Regions from separate parts of the Mesorhizobium sp. M0778 genome, predicted to be linked through region 3. Evidence: predicted binding sites of a transcription regulator. Region 3 holds the regulator's gene; each other region holds the start of a gene.
What was found. Region 3 encodes PhoB, which activates phosphate uptake and scavenging genes when phosphate is short. Its sites were predicted from a motif close to TGTCATNNANCTGTCAT; they were not measured.
Positions count from the first base shown of each region.

Region 1: NKI22_RS13725 (esterase-like activity of phytase family protein) is a predicted target of PhoB. The motif match lies at 1,379-1,395, and genes of this name have one in related genera.
Region 2: phnF (phosphonate metabolism transcriptional regulator PhnF) is a predicted target of PhoB. The motif match lies at 2,305-2,321, and genes of this name have one in related genera.

Region 1 covers NZ_JAMYPA010000008.1:97,809-102,545, reverse strand. The annotation lists gene NKI22_RS13735 (sugar ABC transporter substrate-binding protein) at 1-217, opposite strand, end outside; gene NKI22_RS13730 (TIM barrel protein) at 259-1,248, opposite strand; gene NKI22_RS13725 (esterase-like activity of phytase family protein) at 1,496-2,974, shown strand; gene NKI22_RS13720 (L,D-transpeptidase) at 3,122-3,910, opposite strand; gene NKI22_RS13715 (MATE family efflux transporter) at 4,110-4,737, shown strand, end outside.
Region 2 covers NZ_JAMYPA010000018.1:112,674-117,410, forward strand. The annotation lists gene NKI22_RS23125 (ABC transporter permease) at 1-420, shown strand, start outside; gene NKI22_RS23130 (zinc-binding alcohol dehydrogenase family protein) at 490-1,506, shown strand; gene phnF (phosphonate metabolism transcriptional regulator PhnF) at 1,525-2,268, opposite strand; gene phnG (phosphonate C-P lyase system protein PhnG) at 2,403-2,864, shown strand; gene phnH (phosphonate C-P lyase system protein PhnH) at 2,864-3,475, shown strand; gene NKI22_RS23150 (carbon-phosphorus lyase complex subunit) at 3,477-4,589, shown strand; gene NKI22_RS23155 (alpha-D-ribose 1-methylphosphonate 5-phosphate C-P-lyase PhnJ) at 4,586-4,737, shown strand, end outside.
Region 3 covers NZ_JAMYPA010000001.1:532,448-537,184, forward strand. The annotation lists gene pstC (phosphate ABC transporter permease subunit PstC) at 1-90, shown strand, start outside; gene pstA (phosphate ABC transporter permease PstA) at 94-945, shown strand; gene pstB (phosphate ABC transporter ATP-binding protein PstB) at 942-1,745, shown strand; gene phoU (phosphate signaling complex protein PhoU) at 1,778-2,485, shown strand; gene phoB (phosphate regulon transcriptional regulator PhoB) at 2,502-3,191, shown strand; gene NKI22_RS02755 (ROK family protein) at 3,201-4,445, opposite strand; gene xylF (D-xylose ABC transporter substrate-binding protein) at 4,732-4,737, shown strand, end outside.

The DNA of each region.
Region 1 (4,737 bases), on a different contig from region 3:
GCGAGCGCCAGTATTCGTTGGTCAGCGTCTTGGAGACCGCACCCGCCTTGGTGCCCTCGGGCAGCTTGGGGAAAGCCCCGAACTTGGCCTCGAGCTGCGACCAGTCGATGCGATCCTTCTCGGTGTCGGAATTGAGCGGCGCGAGATCCGCGGAAAACACCGAGCCGATGGACAGCGTCATCAGGGCAGCGGTAGCGGTGACGAGCAGAAATTTCATGGTCTTTCCTCCCTTGTTGAAAAACGGTGATGGCGCCGGCCTCAGCTGTCCGGCCCGAGCATGGCTTCCTGGATGATGGCCTGCGACGCGACCGCGTCCTGACGATCGACGGCGGCTGACAGGCGGTTGTCCTTTTCCAGCCGCTCGACGACGCGCAGCATGCGCTTGACGGTGGCGATGTTGACTTCGCATTCGTGGACGGGATCGAGCCCGGTCATGTCGGGGAACGTGTCGAAGTAGATGGCCCCGGCATAGCCGTCGCGGCGGATCTGCCTGAGCAGCTCGATCGTCTGCAGCGTGTGCACGGCACCGACCATCAGGCCGTCGTCGCGCTTGGCGTAGCCGTCGTTGAGGTGCACGCCGAGCAGCTTGCTGTGCCGTGCTATGAGGGCGGCAGCGAAAGCCGGCTGCTCGTCGGCATAGAGCACGTGAGCGAAATCGAGCGTCACGCCGAGATTGGGCAGGCCGATCTCGCGGATCGCCAGCAATGTCGTCGCCGCATCGGGCATCAGGCTGTAGGAGCGCGGCTCGTTGGGTTTGTATTCAAGGCTAATCTGGCAGCCCGGATCATGCGCCGCTACTTCACGAATGCCATCGATTTCGTGTTGCCAGAGTGTTGCGTAGTCAGCCTGGAAGGCGTAGTCGAAGCCATCCTGCCCGAGCCACAATGTCATCAGGCTGGCGCCGGCCTCGCGCGCGGCGTCGATGCCGGCCTTGGTCAGGTCGATGGCCTCGCGGCGAACGGAAGGATCCGGATTGGTGAAGGCGCCGAGCTTGAAGGCCGGATTAGAGTAGTAGCGCATGGCGAAGCCATTGATGGAAAGCCCGAGATCGCCGAGTTTGCGTGCCATTTCCGCAGGTTTTTCATCGACATGGTCGGGGAAGTTGAGGTCGAGATCGGTCAATTCCGCAACCTTCGCCGCACGCGCCGCCATTTGCAGCATGGACGGTTTACCAACAAGATCAGGCCACTCGGCCTGTGGCCGCGAGGCAAAGGAATTGAGGCGGGTAGCGAAACGACAGACTGTCATCGGTGACCTTTCATTGTCATAACTTCACATAAGAATGATTATTTGTAAAGTTGTTAATTGCTCTCGGTGGCGACGGATTCGCCATGCCCGGGCTAGTTGCGACCACATGAGGCCCAGGCAAGCGCAGCACTGTCACGCAAGTATCATGTTCGCGTCCTAGATCGCTTCTCCGAAGGCTTTCGCGGCATTCTCGATGCGACGCGGCGCTTTTTCAGATCCCGGCTGTTTTGTCACAAAGAGGATTTCCATGAAAAACCTGCACCGAAACGCGTCCCTCGCAGTCGCGCTGGCGATGTTCACCGCCTTGACTCCGGCCTTGGCTGAAAACGCAGCGACCGTCGGCGGCGTCAGCTTCGTCAACAAGGGCCTGGTCGGTGTCGGTCGCATCCCGGCCAGCCAAAGGGACAAGTTCGGCGAGACGTTTGGCTCCGGCTCGGGCATGGCGATCGACGCTGCCGGCTGGACGCATGGCGCCGATGGCTATAAGGGCTCGCTGTGGCTGCTGCCGGATCGTGGCTACAATGTCGTCGGCACCACCGATTACCGTCCGCGCATCAACACGATTGCCATCGAATTCGCCCCGATCGCACCGGGTGCGGCACCAGCCGCCGGCCAGGAACAGTCGGGCCTCAAGGCAACCCTTGCCGACACCATGCTTTTGACCGACGACAAGGGCGCCGACGCAACCGGCCTCGATCCGCTCAACGGCGTGCGCGCCGCGACCGACGACATGCCGATCCTGCCCGAAGCCAACGGCAAGCTCGCGCTCGATAACGAGGCGATCGTGCGGCTGCCCGACGGCACCATGTTCATCTCGGACGAATATGGTCCGAACATCTACCACTTCTCCGCCGATGGGCGTCTGATGTCGGCAACGCAGTCGCCGGCGGCGCTTGTCCCGATGCGTCATGGAACGCCGAACTTCGCGTCCAACAATCCGGGACCGGGCCCGGCAGACCCAGATCCGACGGATCCCGAAACCGGCCGTCAGAACAACCAGGGCCTCGAAGGCATGGCACTGACGCCGGACGGGAAGTTCCTGATCGCTGTGCTGCAATCGGCCCCCAGACAGGATGGCGGCGATTCCGCTTCGACGCGCCAGAACACGCGCGCGCTGGTCTACGATGCCTCGGATCCGGCCCAACTCAAGCTTGCGCATGAATATGTTGTGCCGCTGCCGGTGTTCACCGATGCCAAGGGCAAGACCAAGATTGCCGCGCAGAGCGAAATCGTGGCTCTGTCGGACAAGACCTTCCTGATGCTGGCGCGCGACAGCGGCAACGGCCAGGGGGTGAAGGGCGACACCTCGCTCTATCGCGAGATCAGCGTCGTCGATGTGTCGGCGGCAACCGACATCGCCGGCACCGAGTTCGACAAGGACAAGCCGGTTGCGCCCAAAGGTGAGCTCGATCCCTCGGTGACGCCGGCCAAGCTGACGCCGTTCATCGACATCAACGACAAGACCGAGCTCGGCCGCTTCGGGCTGCACAATGGCGCGCCCAATGACCGCAACAACCTTTCGGAGAAGTGGGAGGCGATGTCGGTGGTGAGCGTCCTCGATCCAACACGGCCCGACGACTATTTCCTGTTCGTCGCCAACGACAATGACTTTCTCACCCAGGACGGCTTCCAGGTCGGCGCGGCCTACAAGGCCGAAGATGGCGCCGATGTCGACACGATGTTCCTGGTCTATCAGGTCACGCTTCCAGGCCTCGCCGGGAAGTAGCGACACCCCCAGGCAGGCGGATGCGCCGAACGCGTCCGCCTGCCTGGCACGATCGAACGGTCGGGCCCTTCAGTTGCGGCTCGCCGGCACAAGGATTGTGTTCTAGTGGGTTTGCAAAACCTAAGACTGATGATCCGTCGAAGGCACTTACCTCAACATCTCCGCGTCCTTTGGCACGCCCGCATCGATCGGCTCGGCCGTCCTGTCCGACACGGCGGCGATCTTCCCGGCGGCCGACAGGTTCGGGCGCACGAAGACCGGCGCGACGCCGTCGACGCGGCTGTAGAGGTCGATAATGTCCTGATTCATGAAGCGCACACAGCCGGAGGAAGCGTTCTTCCCGATGGAATCCCACTCCGGCGTGCCGTGCAGCCGGTACATCGTGTCCTTGCCGTCGCGGAAGAGATATAGCGCGCGTGCGCCCAGCGGGCTGTGCGGGCCGGGCGGCATGCCGTCCTTGTATTTCGCCAGTTCCGGCCGGCGCTGGATCATCTCCGGCGGCGGCGTCCAGACCGGCCACTTCTTCCTCGCCTGAACCACGGCGCTGCCGGTCCATCCGAAACCGGCCTTGCCGAGGCTGACGCCATAGCGAATTGCCTTGCCGCCGTCGCGCACCAGATAGAGGAAGTGCTCGGAGGTATCGACGACGATCGTGCCGGGTTTTTCTCCGGTCGGATCGGACACGATTTGGCGCACGAATTTCGGATCGACCTTGGCTACCGGGATTGCCGGCAGTTGATAGCCCTCGTCGACGCGCGCCGCATACATACTTGCGGCATCGCCGAAAGCCGGATCGCTTGGCGCCGCGGTCACTGGCGGCGCCGCTACGTCCGTCGTGGTGCACGCCGAAAGAGCCACGGAGGCCGCGCCCAAAGCGGATGCACCAAGAAACGCACGCCGGTTCAGGCGCTCAAAAAACAGCGGAATATCGGACATGAACCCCCGGCTTGCCCATGAGATCCAGGAAAGATGCGGCCCCACGCGTGCAGGATCAATATACGATTCCGGAAGCTTTGAGAACATGATTGGATCAAGGCACGCCAGGCGGAATTCGCAACGCTGCGTCGACCTGTCTCGTTAAATCGGCAATCATTGCGGACCGGACTCAAGATAAGCCTTCGCCGAGTTGCCTGCCATGGACGACAAGATGCCCGCACGCCGGCGGACCAGCGACCTCACCAGTGGACCTATCCCGCGTACATTGCTGCTGTTCGCCCTGCCGGTGCTCGGCTCCAATGTTCTGCAGTCGCTCAACGGCTCAATCAATGCCGTCTGGGTCGGTCGTTTCCTCGGCGAAGCGGCGCTGACCGCCACGTCCAATGCCAACCTCGTGCTGTTTCTCATCCTCGGCACCGTCTTCGGCATCGGCATGGCGGCGACCATCCTGGTCGCGCAATCGGTCGGCGCCCGCGATCTGCCCGAAGCCCGCCGCATCGTCGGCACCAGCGCCACCTTCTTCTTCCTTGTCTCGGTGGTGTTCGCGGTCTGCGGCTGGATCTGGGTCGATACAATCCTCAATGCGCTCGGCACGCCGGCCGATGCGTTGCCGCTGGCGCGCTTCTATCTGCGTATCATTTTTCTCGCCGTACCGATGATGAACCTGCTGTCCTTCGTCATGACGGTGCTGCGCGGCGCCGGCGATTCGCGCACGCCTTTCCTATTCATGGCGCTGGCCGTCGTGCTCGACGTCATTTTGAACCCGTTGCTTATTCTCGGCATCGGCCCGTTCCCCGAACTCGGCATCGCCGGCTCGGCCACCTCGA
Region 2 (4,737 bases), on a different contig from region 3:
GCCTACATCTTCCTGCACCACAGCCGCTGGGGCCGCTACCTGTTCTCGGTCGGCTCCAACGCCGAGGCATCGCGTCTGTCGGGCGTCAACGTCCAGCGCACAATCTACATGGCCTATACATTGTCGGGGCTGTGTGCGGCCTTCGTCGGCGTGCTGCTCGCGTCGCGCATCGGCATCGGCAATCCGACGCAGGCCGAGGGCTGGGAATTGCAGGCGATCGCTTCTTCGGTGATCGGCGGCACGTCGCTGTTCGGCGCTGTCGGCTCCGTGCACGGGCCGCTGCTCGGCGCCTTCATCCTTGCCACCATCAACAACGGCGCCAATCTGCTCAACGTCAACGCCTTCTGGCAGCGCATCATCACCGGCGTGCTGATCATCGTCATCGTCTATTTCGACGGGCTGCGCCGCCGCGGCAAATAGATCGCCCCTAACAGCCGCCGGCCTCGCAACAGCAGAGCCGGCGGTGCCATGAACCGACTGGATTGAAGCATGAAAGCCGTCGTCTGCCGCTCGCCCGGCGAACTTGTGCTCGAAGATCGCCCGGCGCCTGGCGCGCCGCCCTCGGGCTGGGCGCTGGTCGCGGTCAGTCATGTCGGCATCTGCGGCACCGATTATCACATTTTTGAAGGCAAGCACCCGTTCCTCGCCTATCCCCGCATCATGGGCCATGAAGTCTCGGGGACCGTGCTGGAGACCGGCCAAGGCGTCGATCTGGCAATAGGCGAAGCGGTGATCGTCAATCCCTATCTCGCCTGCGGCAAATGCATCGCCTGCCGGCAAGGCAAGCCGAATTGCTGCGTCAGGATCGAGGTGCTCGGCGTCCATCGCGACGGCGCCATGTGCGAGCAGATCCTGGTGCCGGCGCAAAATCTTTATCCGGCAAACGGCCTGTCGCTGGCCGATGCGGCCGCCGTCGAATTCCTGGCGATCGGGGCGCATGCGGTGCGGCGCTCGCTGGCTCAATCGGGCGCGCGTACCCTGGTCATCGGCGCCGGCCCGATCGGGCTCGGCACGGCGCTGTTCGCCCGCATCGCCGGGCTCGACGTGACGCTGCTCGACATGAGTGCCGAGAGGCTGGGTTTCGCCGAAAGCGAACTCGGCTTCGCGACCCTCAACGGCTCGCAGGGCGCCGCCGCTGATCTGGTGCGGCAGGCGACCGACGGCGATGGTTTTGACGCGGTCTTCGACGCCACCGGCAACACCCAGTCGGTGCAGTCGGCCTTCGCCCATGTCGCGCATGGCGGCACGCTGGTGCTGGTCAGCGTCGTCAAGGACGACATCGCCTTTTCCGATCCCGAATTCCACAAGCGCGAGATGATGCTGATCGGCAGCCGCAACGCTCTGCGCGCCGATTTCGACCATGTCGCCGCTTCAATCCGCAACGGTGCGGTGCCGCTGGCAAAGCTAGTCACCCACCGCACCATGCTTGGCGAGACGCCGCGCGACCTCGCCCGCTGGGCACATGAGAAATCCGGGCTGATCAAGGCGGTCATCCAGGTCGGATGACACAACGATAGCCGCGTCTCAAAGCGCCGACAGTTTGAGTTCGATCCGCTCGGCCGGGAAGCGCGACTCCGAAAACTGGATCGGCTGACCGTCGGGCGTGACGTTGACGGCGACCGTCACCAGCACGATGGCGCCGGGCTGCAGGTCGAGGTCGGCAAGGTCGGCGGCATCGGCATGGCGCGCCGACAGCACGGTCGATTGCCGGAGATAGTCGTCGATGCCGAAACGTGCCAGCGATGCCGTGATCGAACCGGTTTCTGCCATAGCGGCATCGATGCCGGCAAAGCGCCTGGCATCGAACCAGCCGGCAGCGCGGGACACCGGCATTCCATCGGCTTCGCCGCGCGTTTCCAGGCGTATCACATCAGCCCCCTTCGCAAGGCCTAAGCCCTCTGCGACACGACGGTTGGCCGGCTCCACCGACGACGCGAGCAAGGTGATATGCCGCTCTGACGCCTGTCCTTGCAATCCCTCGGAAAAGCGGGTGCGGGCGCCGATCGGATAGGACAGCCGCTTTCGCGACAGCACGAAGGTGCCACGCCCTTGCTCCGCCTTGAGCACACCCTCCTGCACCAGCGCTGCGATAGCGCTGCGCACCGTATGGCGGTTGACGCCATAGCGTTCGGCAAGTGCCACCTCCGGCGGCAGCGCGGCATTCTCGGGAAAATCGCCGACGGTGATCGAGTGCAGGATCTGGTCGGCGATCTGCCGCCATAGCGCGACACCGCTGCGCCGCTCGATGCTGTTGGCTTGCCCGATCATTTCCCGCCCCAATCTTTGCGCCGACCTTTTGGCCCGTGTCACGTACACGTCATAGACACGCGCTAGATAATAGATATAATTTGTATAGTTGTCTATATCAATAGACAAATGCACGCGAACGAGGAGCACCGGCCATGCGAGGACAGGAAGCGCGAGAGCAGGCCGAGCGCAAGGCCGTAATGGCGACGCTGGCGCAATCGGCCGGCGACGACATTGTCCGCCTCTGGGACGAAGCCGGCCTGCCTTGCGAAGCAGAACTTCTACGTGGCCCCGAAGCCGGCCTGGTGACCGTGCGCGGCCGCATTGGCGGTGGCGGCGCGCCGTTCAATGTCGGCGAGGCGACGGTCACCCGCGCCACGGTGCGGCTTGCGTCCGGCCATGTCGGCCACTGCTACGCGCTTGGTCGCGACAAGCAGAAGGCAAGGCTGGCGGCAATCGCCGACGCGCTCTGGCAGGATCCGGCCCACCGCAACGAGGTCGAGACCAGGATCGTCGCGCCCTTGCAAGCCGCACTGGCCAAGGCGCGTGACCAGCGCCGCGCAGAGACGGCGGCGACCAAGGTCGATTTCTTCACCATGGTACGCGGGGAAGACTGATGGACATCGCCACTCAATCCATTGAGGGCGGCTTCGCCGATCCGGTATTCAACGCGCAGACCGTATTCCGCGCCGTCATGGACGCGATGGCGCGGCCGGGCAGCGTGCAGCCGCTGCCGGCCCTCGCCCACCCCCCGGCGCCGCTGTCGGCCATCGCCGGCGCCATTGCTCTGGCGCTGTGCGACAACGACACGCCGCTCTGGCTCGACCCGGCTTTGCAGGGGTCGGCGGCGGTGAAATCCTGGCTTGGCTTCCATACCGGCGCGCCGCTGGCCAACACCCCGGCCGACGCGCATTTCGCGCTGATTGCCACGCCGGCCGAGATGATGGCGCTCGACGGGTTTTCGCAAGGCACCCAGGATTATCCCGATCGTTCGACGACGCTGATCCTTGAGGTCGGCGATCTCGTCTCCGGCGCTCCGCTGCTGCTCGAAGGCCCGGGCATCGAGAAGACGGCGACGATCGCGCCGGCGCAAATGCCGCGTCATTTCGTCGAGCAATGGAAGCAGAACAATCAGCGCTTTCCGCGGGGTGTCGACATCATCCTCGCCACGTCCGACGCAATTGCCTGCCTGCCGCGCACGACGCGCATTAAGACGATGGAGGCGTAGGATGTATGTCGCGGTAAAAGGCGGTGAAGCAGCCATCCGCAACGCCCACAAATTGCTCGCCGACCGCCGGCGCGGCGATCGCTCGGTGCCCGCACTTCGGCTCGACCAGATCGTCGAGCAGCTGGCGCTCGGCGTCGACCGGGTGATGAGCGAAGGTTCGCTCTACGACAGGGAATTGGCGGCACTCGCCATCGTCCAGGCGCGCGGCGACATGATCGAGGCGATCTTCCTGGTTCGCGCCTATCGCACGACGCTGCCGCGCTTCGGCTATACCAGGGCGATCGAAACCGGCTCGATGCTGGTCGAACGGCGCGTGTCGGCGACCTACAAGGACCTGCCCGGCGGGCAGTTGCTCGGCCCGACTTTCGACTACACCCACCGGCTGCTCGATCCCGAGCTTGCCGCCGGCGGCGAAGTCGCCGAACCGGAGCAGCGTGCAGGCGAAGCGGAGGCGATGCCGCGCGTCTCGGCCATCCTCGCTCGCGAAGGCCTGATCGAGCCCGACGGCGACATGCCCGGGGATCATGTCCCCGGCGACATCACCCGCGAGCCGCTCGAATTCCCGATGGCGCGTGATATCCGCCTGCAGGCGCTGTCGCGCGGTGACGAGGGGTTTCTGCTGGCGCTCGGCTATTCCACCCAGCGCGGCTATGCGCGCAACCATCCTTTCGTCGGCGAGGTTCGTATCGGCGAGGTCGAACTGGAACTGGACGTGCCGGAACTGCCCTTTGCCGTGCCGCTCGGCAGCATCCGCGTCACCGAATGCCAGATGGTCAACCAGTTCAAGGGCTCGGCCAAGGCGCCGCCGCAATTCACCCGCGGGTACGGCCTCGTCTTCGGCCAGAGCGAGCGCAAGGCGATGGCCATGGCGCTATGCGACCGCGCTCTTCGTGCAACCGAATTCGGCGAAGATGTCGTCGCCGCCGCGCAAGACGAAGAGTTCGTCATCTCGCATTCCGACAATGTCCAGGCGACCGGCTTCGTCGAGCATTTGAAGCTGCCACACTATGTTGATTTTCAGGCCGAGCTCGACCTCGTGCGCCGCATGCGCGCCGCGCACGACGCCCGCGAAAACGCCGGCAAGGCCGAAGAGAAGAGGCAGGCCGCGGAATGACCGGACAACCGACCGACATCGCCACCTACAACTTCGCCTATCTCGACGAGCAGACCAAGCGGATGATCCGCCGCGCCATCCTCAAGGGCATCGCCATCCCCGGCTATCAGGTGCCGTTCGCCTCGCGCGAGATGCCGATGCCCTATGG
Region 3 (4,737 bases):
CTCGGCCTGATCCTGTTCGTCATCACTTTCCTGATCCTTGCCGCCGCCCGCTATATGCTGATGCGGATCGACGCCCGTACGGGAGTCTGACCGATGTCGACATCCTCATCGCTCCACAGCCGCCGCAAAGCCAGAAATTCGGTGATGATGGCGCTTTGCGTCGTCGCCGCCGGCATCGGGCTTGCCTGGCTGGCGCTCATTCTCGGTGCACTGGTCTATAAGGGCACAGCCGGGCTTTCGTTCGCGGTCTTCACCGAGATGACGCCACCGCCAGGCGAGGCCGGCGGCCTGCTCAATGCAATCGCGGGCAGCCTGCTGATGACGATCATCGCCGTTGTCGTCGGCACGCCGATCGGCGTGCTGGCGGGAACCTACATGGCCGAATATGGGCGTTTCTCGCGCATCACCACCGTCGTGCGCTTCATCAACGACATCCTGTTGTCGGCGCCGTCGATCATCATCGGCTTGTTCGTCTATGAACTGATGGTGCGGCCAATGGGACATTTCTCGGCCATAGCCGGCGCCGTTGCGCTTGCCATCCTGGTCATTCCGGTGGTCGTGCGCACCACTGAAGACATGCTCAACCTGGTGCCGAACGCGTTGCGTGAAGCCGGCGCCGCGATCGGCGCGCCGCGCTGGGTGGTGATCCGCTCGGTCGCCTACCGCGCCGCATTGTCCGGCATCGTCACCGGCATATTGCTGGCGATAGCACGCATTTCCGGCGAGACGGCGCCGCTGCTCTTCACCGCGCTCAACAACCAGTTCTGGAGCAGCAATATCAACGCGCCGATGGCCAGCCTGCCGGTGACCATCTTCCAGTTCGCTCTCAGCCCTTATGAGGAATGGCAGCAACTGGCGTGGACCGGCGCACTCATAATCACCCTGACGGTTCTGGGCTTGAGCATCCTCGCCCGCAGCCTTACCGGACGCAGAGAGGACAGATGACACAGATGTTGTCCCCGGACATGACGATGACCGAAACGGTCGCCGAGAAGACGAAGATCGAGGTCAAGAACCTCAACTTCTACTACGGCCAGAGCAAGGCGTTGAAGGACATCACCTTGTCGCTGCCCGAGCGCAGCGTCACTGCCTTCATCGGCCCTTCGGGCTGCGGGAAATCGACGCTGCTGCGTGTGTTCAACCGCATCTACGAACTCTACCCGAAGCAGACAGCCGAGGGCCAGGTGCTGCTCGACGGCAAGAACATTCTCGACCGCTCGCAGGACCTCAATCTCCTGAGGACCAAGATCGGCATGGTGTTCCAGAAGCCGACGCCGTTCCCGATGTCGATCTACGAGAACATCGCCTTCGGCGTCAGGCTTTATGAGAATCTGGGCAAGTCCGAAATGGACGGCCGCGTCGAACAAGCGTTGAAGCGGGCCGCGCTGTGGGGCGAGGTCAAGGACAAGCTCAACGCCAGCGGCTTGAGCCTGTCAGGCGGCCAGCAGCAGCGGCTTTGTATTGCCCGCACCGTGGCGGTGAAGCCGGAAGTCATTCTGCTCGACGAGCCGGCTTCGGCACTCGACCCGCTGTCGACCGCCAAGATCGAGGAACTGATCGACGAATTGCAAGCCGACTACACGATCGTCATCGTCACCCACAACATGCAGCAGGCGGCGCGCGTATCGCGCCAGACCGCCTTCATGTATCTGGGTGAACTGGTAGAGTTCGACCGGACCGAGAAGATCTTCACGTCGCCCCGCGAGAAGCGCACGCAGGATTACATCACCGGCCGCTTCGGCTGAGCCGTTCCGATCACGCATATGAGGACAGGACCATGGGCGAACACACAGTCGCTTCTTTCGACGAGGATCTCGAGCAGATCAGCAAGCTGATCCGCGACATGGCCGACCTCGCCGGTTCGATGGTCGGCGGGGCGACCAAGGCCCTGTTGAATTCTGACAACGTGCTGGCGCAACGCGTCGTTTCCGACGATGCCATCATGGATGCGCGTCAACGCGAACTGGACGACCGCGCCATCACCCTGATCGCCAAGCGCCAGCCGATGGCCCACGATCTGCGCCATGTCGTCGGGGCGATCCGCATGGCCGGCGATCTCGAACGCATCGGCGACCTTGCCAAGAATATCGCCAAGCGTGTGAGTGCGGTCGGCCTTAGCGTCACACCGCGCGACCTATCGCATTCCATCGATGCGATGGCGCAGCTGGTGCTCATCCAGGTGCAGGGCGTCATCGAGGAGTATGCTGCAGGCGATGCGGCCGCGTTGGCCAAGCTACGCGCCGCCGACGAGCGCATCGACGTCAAATATACGTCGGTGTTCCGCGAACTGTTGACCTACATGATGGAAGACCCGCGCAACATCACCGCTTGCACGCATCTGCTGTTCTGCGCCAAGAATCTGGAGCGGATCGGCGACCATGTCACCAACATCGCCGAAAATGCGTATTATGTGCTGACCGGCGAGCAATTGCCGGTCAATCGTCCGAAGCAAGACGAAACGACAATGTCCGCACCGGCGACATGATGGGGGTGCCCAGCCGATGATCGCACCACGCATAATGGTGGTGGAGGACGAGGAGCCGTTGGGTGTGCTGCTCCGCTACAATCTCGAATCCGAAGGCTACCAGGTCGAGGTGGTGACACGCGGCGACGAAGCCGAGATCCGTTTGCAGGAGAATGTGCCCGATCTTCTGGTGCTCGACTGGATGATACCAGCGGTTTCCGGCATCGAGCTCTGCCGCCGGTTGCGGGTGCGCCCCGAAACCGAACGGCTGCCGATCATCATGCTGACCGCGCGCGGCGAGGAGAGCGACCGGGTACGCGGTCTTTCGACCGGCGCCGACGACTATCTGGTCAAACCGTTTTCGACACCGGAATTCATGGCCAGGGTCAAGGCGCTGCTGCGCCGCGCCAAGCCGGAAGTGCTGTCCAGCGTGCTGAAGGTCGGCGACATCGTGCTCGATCGCGAATCGCACAGGGTGTATCGCAAGAAGACCGAGATCCGGCTCGGGCCGACCGAATTCCGGTTGCTCGAATTCATGATGCGGCATCCGGGCCGCGTCTTCTCGCGCAGCCAGTTACTCGATAATGTCTGGGGCGAGACGATCTATATCGACGAACGCACCGTCGACGTGCATGTCGGGCGGCTGCGCAAAGCCGTCAACAACGGCCGCATGCCTGATGTCATCCGCACCATCCGCGGTGCCGGCTACGCGATCAGGGAAGATTGACCCGCCCAGTCAGGCTACGTTCTTTCTGACGCCGGGCCTCATTTGCGCGCCCGGCGCGAAAATCTGCTGGTCGACGAAGCTTAACGCCCGCATTGCACAGCCTTCGCGGATCAGCGGCAATTCGTTCGGCTCGGTATCGAAGGAGATCGAGCCCGTATGCTGGCCGCCGGCGGTCTGGGCGATGGCCTTCCGCAAGGCCGGCTCGATCAGATCAAAGGCGGCGGCACTGGCGCCGACCATTGCGACCGGTGCCGGATCGATCAGCGCGAACAGCGAGCCGAGACCGAAACCCAGCGCTTCGCCGGCCTTGCGGTAGGCTTCGCGTTCCGGCCCGTCCTTCTCGCGCGCCCGAACCGCCAGCGCGCGCATGTCGGCGTCGCTGACGTCGGCGACCGGTTGGCTGTCTTCGCTCATCTGCGTGGCGTTGCGCCAGATGGCGTAATTGCCGGCATAGGCCTCGATGCAGCCGCGCCGCCCGCAACGGCAGAGCGCGCCGCCCGGACGATGGATCATGTGGCCAAACTCGCCGCCCGAGGAATGCGTGCCGGTGAACAGCTCGCCCTTCAACACCAGCCCCATGCCGATGCCGTGCGAAAGCAGGATGGCGATGAAGTCGTCGCGATAGCGATCCGGATCGCGCCAGCGCAAAGCCACCGCCATCATATTGCAGTCGTTCTCCACCGTGGCCGGGATGCCGAATTCATCTTCCAGCATGTCGGCAAAGGCGATGTCCGTCTGGGGCGTGATCGGCGACCACAGCATGGCGCGTGCAGGGGAGTCGGTAATTCCCTGAATCGCCAGGGCGATGCGGGCGACACTGCGGACGTCAAGATCTGGATCGTCCAGCCGGCGCCGGACGATGGCCATGCATTCGCGGATCAGTTCGTCGCGCGGCATGGTCAGCGTGTCCAGCCGGCGCTGTTCCTCGGCGACCACCTGCCCCGCATAGTCGATGATGGCGGCCGACAGGAAATTCAGCGACAACACCACGGTCAGCACCGCCGCCGCTTCCGGATTGAGGGCGAGGCCGACCTGCGGACGACCGCGTTTCAACGAAACGGGTTCGCTTGCCTTGCTCTCGGCGAGGATGCCTTCCCGTATCAGGTCGGAGGAGATCGCCGATATGGTCGAATGGCTGAGGCCGGTGGTTGCGGCGATCTCCGTACGCGATGGCTGGCCGGCCCGGCGCACGGCCGAGATCACCATCGCCCGGTTGCGCCGGCGCAAATCGTCATGGCGGATTCCGACCGACATCGTTTTGCTTTCCTCCCGGTTTGCCGCGGCCGCTCATGAACCGGAAGCCGTCGGTAATGCCGACAAATAGTGTCGGATGAGGCAAATAGTGTCAGATGCAGGTGGCGCTGTCATCGTTTATTCCGAAGCTCGAAAAAAGTCGCAGCAACATCAAAATCCATCAGAATCGATGTTGACAGCAGCGGGAGATCGGGCCAGTATTTTTTCGAGGCTCGAAAAAATTAGCGCCTCTAAGCTGGCCTTTGGGGCCAATTGGTCACGCCGTACGCGGCGCAGGGAGGATATGATGAAG